2 regions of the Pseudoalteromonas sp. SD03 genome follow, and region 1 is predicted to be linked to the other one. Evidence: riboswitches for the same ligand, from Rfam matches in the RefSeq annotation. Region 1 holds a riboswitch; the other holds the start of a gene.

The links. A riboswitch is a leader RNA that binds a small molecule or an ion and turns the genes downstream of it on or off. The one in region 1 is predicted to bind lysine.
Region 2: another riboswitch for lysine. It lies ahead of dapA (4-hydroxy-tetrahydrodipicolinate synthase); the one in region 1 lies ahead of lysC (lysine-sensitive aspartokinase 3).

What each region holds. Positions count from the first base shown of each region.
Region 1 covers NZ_CP162514.1:2,059,706-2,064,134, reverse strand. The annotation lists gene ABZP26_RS09600 (hypothetical protein) at 1-1,056, opposite strand, end outside; gene nhaD (sodium:proton antiporter NhaD) at 1,253-2,500, shown strand; lysine riboswitch at 2,599-2,771, shown strand; gene lysC (lysine-sensitive aspartokinase 3) at 2,847-4,238, shown strand; gene ABZP26_RS09585 (4'-phosphopantetheinyl transferase superfamily protein) at 4,215-4,429, opposite strand, start outside.
Region 2 covers NZ_CP162514.1:199,998-204,426, forward strand. The annotation lists gene ABZP26_RS00975 (PLP-dependent decarboxylase) at 1-252, opposite strand, end outside; gene ABZP26_RS00980 (2,3,4,5-tetrahydropyridine-2,6-dicarboxylate N-succinyltransferase) at 252-992, opposite strand; gene dapA (4-hydroxy-tetrahydrodipicolinate synthase) at 1,008-1,892, opposite strand; lysine riboswitch at 2,020-2,199, opposite strand; gene ABZP26_RS00990 (DNA-3-methyladenine glycosylase I) at 2,387-3,085, shown strand; gene ABZP26_RS00995 (YdiU family protein) at 3,094-4,429, shown strand, end outside.

The DNA.
Region 1 (4,429 bases):
CTGCTTTTTGAAGCGTTTTGCAAACTGCGCTTTTACATCGTGATAGTCAGGAATGTTTGGCGTGACAAACGCAGGCACATCGTTTTGCTCTGGTAGCTGATATTCATGATGCTCAAATTCAGCCAGGCTTGCCATGTAGGCTACTATATGGCGCTGTTGACCCAATGAATACTTTTGCGCATCGCTTACAAAATGTGGCTGCACGGCGCTGAGCATATTATCTACCCCATTTTTACGTATTAGCCCTAATACTTTTGCTACTTGGCGGGTAACAAGGTTATTACGGCGCAACTCTTCACGCAGTGGCATAAGCATATCGGCACTTTTACGTAAGCTTATCCGGCCAACTAAGTGCATTTCTAGAATGCGGGTACGCAATTGCTCAAGCATGCGTTTATCGTTGTATGCTTTGCCTGAACGTTCAATATGTTCTATTTGGGTGCTAATTTGTTGCTCAATTAAAGTAAAACAGGCATGAAAGTCGCCTCTAATATCCACCATTTCCAGCATGGGTTCTATATACTCATCAAACGCTTCTATCACGGCTTTATAGCGTTTTTGTAGCGACTGCACTGCATTATTAGATTTGGCTTGCTCAACAATATTTAAAATGGCGTTTTCGTTGTGTAAAAACAGTTTGATTATTTTACGCACCCGATCATCCATAATACGGCTAAAGCGGCGTAAATCATCAAAATCTTCCATTTCACCGGCATTAGATAGCCGATTACCTAAACGGGCCAAATCATCAACCAATACACTTATTTCTTGTGCTAAGCCTAAATGTTCTTCTTGCAGTAAAAAGGTGGCAAAATCGGCAATGGCGCGGTTAATTTCCAGTTGTGACGATTTAGCCAGCGGAATAATAATTTCTTGATTTAATAACCGGTTGGTTTCTTTATAAATACGCTCATTATTCCACGTGGGTTGCTTTTGCTTAATGGCATTTTGAAGATCTTTAATACTAAAGTCGGCCATTTTAAAGCGCTTAAATAATAGCTCTAATACACCCCAGTGTTCATTTAGGGTATTAAGTAGCTTTTTAGCTGGGATCATAAGGCGTTGCAACTTCCTAGTATTCGTTATTTTATATTTCTCGAACTTATATGGTATTCGTTTTTGCGACGATTTAATAATAGTTTTTACACCCGCTTAGTGATAGTATCCGCGCCGAATATAGGCACATAGAGTTTGTGGGTATATTTTTTACATGGTTTCAATTTTTACTTAACCCCGAAGGTTGTTTAATATCATGGTTTCCTCGATTATCCTGACGCTGATAGCGATTGCATTCTTGCTTATCGTTATTGAGGATGTGATCCACGTTAACAAAGCCAAAACGACGTTATTTTTTGGTACACTTTGCTGGATTATCTCCTTTATTTTTCCTCTTAATGGGCAAAGCCCCGAAACGATTCAAACCCTCCTAGACCACAATATTTTAGAAATTGCTTCTTTATGGCTGTTTTTAATGGCCGCAATGACCTTTGTCGCCTATTTAAACTCTAAAGGACTTATCGAAAATGTTGTGAATCGGATTATGCCAACCAGCATTAGTGAGCGAAAGCTGATGTTTTTGGTGGGGTGTTTTGCGTTTTTATTTTCATCTATTTCAGACAACGTTACGGCCACGCTAATATCACTGGCAGTGATTATGTCATTAAAACTTGAAGCCAAAAAGTTAGTTAAGTACGCCACGCTTATTGTATTTGCTGTAAACTCCGGTGGTGTATCACTTATCACGGGTGATGTAACCACACTTATGATTTTCCTTGATGGTAAAGTAACAATTAGCAATTTATTACTGTTAATTGTGCCTGCGTTACTAAGTGTATTATTACTGGCTACTTTGTTATCAATTGGCATGAATAAGCAACTCGAGTTTAAAAAAACTAAATTTAAACGTATTGAAAAAACCGACATAACCATTGCGGTTATTTTCTTCACTACGGTTATTGCTACGCTTACATTGAGTGTTTTATACAGTGTACCGCCTCTGCTTACTTTTTTATTGGGTTTATCTATTATGTTTTTAGTCGCGCAATTTTTAATGCGCAAAAAAGACATCAACAAAGATATGATCGATTTTATACGCGACATAGAGTACGACACCTTATTGTTTTTCGTGGGTGTGTTACTGCTTGTTGGTGCGTTAAAAGAAGTTGGGGTACTGAGCCAATTTACTAATTTGTATACGGTAATGGCGCCAGAGTACGCAAACTACTTAATGGGTATTTTATCCGCAGGTGTTGATAACGTGCCACTAACGGCAGCGTTATTAAAAGCCGACATTGTAATGAGTCAACAGCATTGGTTGTCGTTTACGTATGCAACCGGTGTAGGTGGCTCTATGCTAATCATTGGCTCGGCGGCCGGTATTATAGCCATGAGTAAGGTAAAAGAGCTGACGTTTGCAAGTTACCTTCGCTTATCGCTGTATTTATTACTGTGTTACACCTTTGGTTATGCGGGCTCTTACTTAATGGGTAGTTTTATTTGATTTTATAGTAAAACGACTTGACAGCTAGACGTCTAAACGATAACTTTCAAAGCCGCACTCTTAGTGCGGTTTTGTTTTATTAGCCACAGGTTAATAATACATTCAGAAGAGGTGCGATACTTAGGTACTTAATGTGAGGCAACGACAGCCTGCGATCATTAAGGAGGGAAGTACTCGCCGAGGAAAATAATGGGTCGTTACCATTGTTTTTCGGTTTATGGGGCTGAATCCTCAAAACTGTCACCAATTTAGGTGGAGAGCTTCTGGCAGTAGATTTTTCTTATCTTTATTTCCTGCCAAGTTCTTCTTGTTTTATTGCGGTTTGGATGCCGCGAAAGGAGACGAAATGACTACCCAACCAGTGCCACAAAGTTCACAGTGCACAAAATCAGATTACATTGTTGCCAAATTTGGTGGCACCAGCGTTGCTAACTTTGAGGCGATGAGCCGTTGTAGCGAAATTATCGTAAACGATAAAAATGTACGTATTGTTGCAGTAAGCGCCAGTGCCGGAGTGACCAATCATTTAGTGGAGCTTTGCAAAGCGGGTATTGAAGCCGCTAAACGCCAACAGCATATTGATGGTGTCCTTGCGATTCAGCAGGCTATTTTAAATGACCTGTCGTTAGATGAGGATTTAGCCATTGGGTTTAATCAAACGCTAGATGCATTTCAAACGTTGGCGGCACAAACACTCAATACTGAGCAGCAGTTCGATGAGCTACTTAGCTTTGGCGAGCGTTTATCGTCTTACTTATTTACTCAAGTACTAAGGTTAAAGGGTTTAAAAGCCACTCGTTTTGATGTGCGCCAGGTGCTTAAAACCGATAGCCAATTTGGTAAAGCAACACCAAATGTGGCCGCCACAGCGCAAGCCGCTAAAACACATTTAATTCCGCTGCTTGATGATAGCGTTATTGTGACCCAAGGGTTTATTGGTAGCGATGCAAACAATTTAACGACCACGCTCGGTCGAGGCGGCTCAGATTATAGTGCTGCACTGCTTGCTGAGGCTATTAACGCTAAAAGTGTGCATATTTGGACTGACGTAGTGGGTATTTTTAGCACCGATCCTCGTTTGTGTGTAAAAGCCACTCCTATTGCGCGTTTAAGTTTTGATGAAGCAGCAGAAATGGCGACCTTTGGCGCTAAAGTGCTGCACCCAGCTACAATTTTGCCTGCCAGTCGCAGCCATATAAATGTGTTTGTTGGCTCAAGCACAGAACCAGAACTTGGCGGTACGTGGATTGAACGTGAAAAATCGCAGCTACCTGGTATTCGTGCGGTAACGCAACGTAAAAATCAAATATTATTAACCCTTAAAAGCCCAGAAATGTTATTAGCGAGTGGTTTTTTAGCCCGTATATTTACTATTTTAAGTGAGTGCAATATTTCGGTAGACTTGGTTACCACCTCTGAAATTAGTGTAGCAATTACCCTTGATAATGCGCCTAATGCATCACGCCCAGAGCTAGATCAAGAGTGCTTAGATAAACTCGCTGAATTTTGCCATGTATCGGTTGAGAACAATTTAACCCTAGTAGCACTTATTGGGTCTGAAATTGTATTGCGTCAGCACGAAATGAATTTAATGAAAGTATTAAGTGATTTTAATATTAGACTTATTTGCCATGGTGCAAGTAAACATAACTTGTGCTTTTTAGTTGAGCAAAGCGAGTCTGATGCAGTGGTTCAAGCGATTCATAGTCGATTACTAGAAAGTGATTGCGCTGCGTAAATCGTTAATAGTTATTATTGAGCACCGCCAGTCGGTGCTTTTTTTTGCCACAACGCTAATATCAAACATGTCGTTATGTGCTCCAACCACGGTATTGCTACAAGCTGTAAGCTGAGTGTTATTAAGTTCGTTAAACACATTAGGGCTTAATAATTGAGCAATGGGGCGGCTGGTGGCTTTAGCCAGCGCTT
Region 2 (4,429 bases), 1.7 Mb from region 1:
TCCTTGAGCAAGGACTTGCTCAAGCTCGCCTTTACTGGCGACATCAAAGTTAAAACCAGCGTTATTTAAGCGTTGGATCACGCTAGATAACGGGTTCGCTTTAACTGCATACCAGAGTTTTACCTCGGTTTGTGCCACTAAACGCGTTAAATGTGTGTTTAGTGAATCAAGATCATAAACAAAAAAGGGCGTATCAAGCTCAGTTGCTAGCTTATCAATAGCGGTTTTAACGGGCGTGCTCAAAAAGGTCATTAACGTAAAACCTCTTCAAGCAATAATGACGCATCACTTTGCTCGTCACGGTATTTAACAATTAACGCACACGACATGCTTAAGCCTTGCTCGCGCGCCCAATCGTTTGACGCAGGGCGAGATCCAGGGATCACAATCGCGTATTCAGGGATTGCTTCGCCTTTATCAAGCTGGCGCTCATTTACGCAGTCATAAACAGGGATGGTTGCAGATAAGCGAACACCTGGGGCAAGTACCGCGCCTTTTTTAACTACCACGCCTTCAACAATCACACAGCCTGCACCAATGAATGCATCGTCTTCTATGACCACAGGGCTGGCACCAATGGGCTCAAGTACTCCGCCTAATTGTACCGCTGCGCTTAAATGCACATTTTTACCTACTTGAGCACACGACCCTACGAGCGCGTGGCTATCTACCATAGTGCCCTCGTCAATAAATGCACCAATATTTACGTACGCAGGTGGCATAATAATAGTGCCTTTGGCAACATGTGCACCACGGCGCACACTTGAACCACCGGGTACCATGCGAACGCCTGCTGTGGCTTCAAAGCTTTGCGGCGCTAAGTTATGTTTATCAACAAAACCGCCAGCAAACTCGGTGTTTTGACCGTTTTTAAAGGCTTCTAAAATGCCTTGCTTTACTTCTACGTTAGCGTGCCATTGGCCGTTTTCGTCTTGTGTTGCTGCGCGAACCGCGCCCGTTTCTAAATTATTTAATAGTTCTAACCAGTTCATTATAAAAACCTGTATTTAATGCCAAGATAAAATGGTGTTGTTTGCCGATGAAATGTCATCTGTGTGTGTCAGCTCAAGGTGTGTTAAAGGTGGGCGTAAATACGGACTGCCAATACGCCCTTGTAAATGCATTAACACTTTGACTGGGATAGGGTTGGCTACTGAAAATAAGCTATTGATAGCACTAGACCACTGGACAAAAAGATTAGGGTGTTGGCCGCTTAAACTGCGCTTTACAAACTCATGGGTTTGCACTGGCCATGCATTGGCTGCAACCGACACTAAACCTTTTGCACCTGCTTGGGCAAAATAAGGCATGAGGGCATCGTCACCACTAAAAATGGCTAGTTCAGGCGCTGCTTGTCGATAGGCTTCAAATTGAGAGATAGAGCCACTGGCTTCTTTCAGTGCCCATAAATTTTTATGTTGTTTGAGGTTTTCAATGGTTGCAATGGGAATGCTAACCGCACTACGTCCTGGTACGTTATAAAGCATACAAGGATGAGAACTGGCATTGAGTAAGCTTTCAAACCAATGCGTTTGCCCCACTGCACCGGGTTTGGCATACAAAGGCGAGCCGAGTAAAAAACCATGGATAGGCAGCTGGTTGCAGTAATTAACCCATTCAAGCTGTTGCTTTAAGTTACTACCGCCTACCGCAACCATAAGGGGGACGCTCGGCTGTAATTGGCAGACATGCTCTACGATGGCTTGCTGTTCTTTGAGGGTAAGGGCTAACCCTTCGCCGGTGCTACCTAGCAGTAAAATGCCATTGTTAGCGGCTTCTTGTTCGGCCACCAAGGTGTCTAAGGTTGCGTAATCAACTAGGCCATTTTGATCAAATGGGGTGATCAGCGCAGTCCATAAATGGAAATTGTTAATATTGAAGTTGTTGATCATCTCTCACGAACTTATAGGGCATTCGTCGAGTTTTTGGCGGGTATTTAGGATGCCTGACTCTTTGAATGTGTTTATAATTCGAAGAGCGAATGGGCTTAAATAATAGGGCGCACGGCCTTATTATACTAAGACCAGAAGCTCTCCACCAAATATGTTATTGGTGACAGTCGCTAGGATTCAGCCTAGTCGCCCGAAGCAACCTTTCACAAAAAAGTGTTACCTCTCGGCGTTAATTCCCCTCACGTATGCTCAATGGAGTTTGCGCTCCTAACATACGCTACCTGAATAACGCACCTCTTCCAGCCCTTTGCACTTGCTATTGAAAAATCAATCAGCAAATACAATGTAATAGGGTAAGTGTGGCGATTAAACCACTTTAGCCGTCTAGGTGTCAAGTGACTAAATATAGATAGATTCATCCTGATTGACAGTTATTACGTATTAGCTGCTTTTCTCGTACACTAGTACTATTGTCGAAGTAAGGTATTAAGCAGATGGAAAAATTTAGTGATATTTATAAGCGAGCGGTAGAGCGAAAGGGCTCTGAAAAAATGCTTAAGTTGTTACTCGCAAAACCTTTATCAACAAAGCAACTCGTCACATTAAGTGATGATGATTGGCTAGAAGAATTTACTCGGAAAGTTTTTCAAAGTGGTTTTTATTGGTCGGTGATCAACAGTAAGTGGGCCGGATTTAGAGAGGTTTTCTGGGATTTCAATGTTGAAAAACTATTGATGATGCCACCGGATATGCTTGAGCAAAAAGCCAGTGATGAGCGGATTGTACGCAACTATAAAAAAGTAAAAACTATTACTGAAAATGCGTATATGATCCACGAAGTTGCAGAGCAATACGGCAGCTTTAGTGAGTTTATTGCTAACTGGCCAAGTGAAGATATTATTGGCTTGTGGGCGTATTTAAAAAAGCATGGTGCAAGGCTTGGTGGTAATACCGGCCCTTATGCGCTGCGCGCCTTAGGAAAAGATACTTTTTTACTTTCAAGAGACGTAGAAAGCTATTTGCGTGCCCATAAAATTATAGATGGCGGATTACAAACTAAAAAGTCACTAAGTGCGGCGCAGGCATTCTTTAATGAACTGCAGCAGCAAAGCGGCTTAAGCATGCAAGAGCTAAGCTTAATTGTCGCTTATGGTGTAGGTGACAATCGCGTAGGTATCAGCCAAAAACAATAGGATTAAACATGAAATTAGTGCCAAGGTATACCGACATTGGTGAGGGGTTTGCAATTAGCGATCATCCAGCCAAGGTGACAGCGCCACAGTTATTGTTATGGAATGAGCCCCTAGCTAAGCAATTTAATATACAGGTGAGTGCCGATTCTCGAGCAAATATATTTAGCGGTAATGAACCCCAAGCGATTTCTGCGGTGGCACTGGGATATTCTGGTCATCAGTTTGGTCACTTTTCACCGCGACTAGGGGATGGTAGGGCACATTTGCTCGGTGCGATTAGCGATGATAAAAATCAGCTTTGGGATCTGCAATTAAAAGGCGCTGGTGCTACGCCATTTTCGCGCGGAGGCGATGGCCGCTGTGCATTAGGTCCAGCTATTCGTGAGTACGTAATGAGCGAAGCTATGCACGCGCTTGGCATTCCAACAACGCGTTGTTTAGCCGTGGTTGGCAGTGGCGAAACCGTTTATCGCAACCCACCTCAACCAGGTGCTATTGTAACCCGACTCGCCAGCAGTCATATTCGGGTGGGCTCGTTTCAATATTTAGCCACTCAAGGTGACGTTACTAGCCTAAAAAACTTAGCCGACTTAGCCATTCAAAGACACTATCCCGAGATTAACAGCACTGGCGCTCAGCGTTATTTAGATTTTTTAGCCGCAGTGATAACCAATCAAGTTAACTTAGTCGTAAGTTGGATGAGGGTGGGGTTTATTCATGGGGTAATGAATACCGACAACACCTTAATTAGTGGTGAAACCATAGATTACGGTCCATGTGCCATGATGAACCAGTTTGATTTTGATACCGTGTTTAGCTCTATTGATAAACAAGGGCGTTATGCGTTTGGTAATCAGCCAAACATGGCAAGTTGGAACTGTGCCCGCTTAGCAGAGAGTCTAATAGCGCTGATCAGTGACGATGACGAGCAAGCGGTGGCAATGATGACGCCTTTAATTGAGGGCTTTTCAACGCAATTTAATCAGCAATTTAGCGCTATGTGGGCACAAAAGTTAGGGCTAACAATAGCTGATGATAAAGATAATGAGCTGGTGGGGGAGTTACTAGGGTTATTAAAACAACACCAGCTTGATTATACCAATACTTTTAATGCACTCACTGAGTCGTTAAATGGGCAAGCTGAAATACCATTAGCACTTACCTCTTGGGCACAGCAATGGCAAACACGAACTAATGAGCATAGTTATAATATAATGCGACAGGCAAACCCAAGTGTGATTCCGCGTAATCATATTATTGAAGATATTATTACGCAGTACACTACGCATGGGGATAGTGAGCTACTCAGTCGTTTTAGCCAAGTGATGGCGAGCCCTTACACAA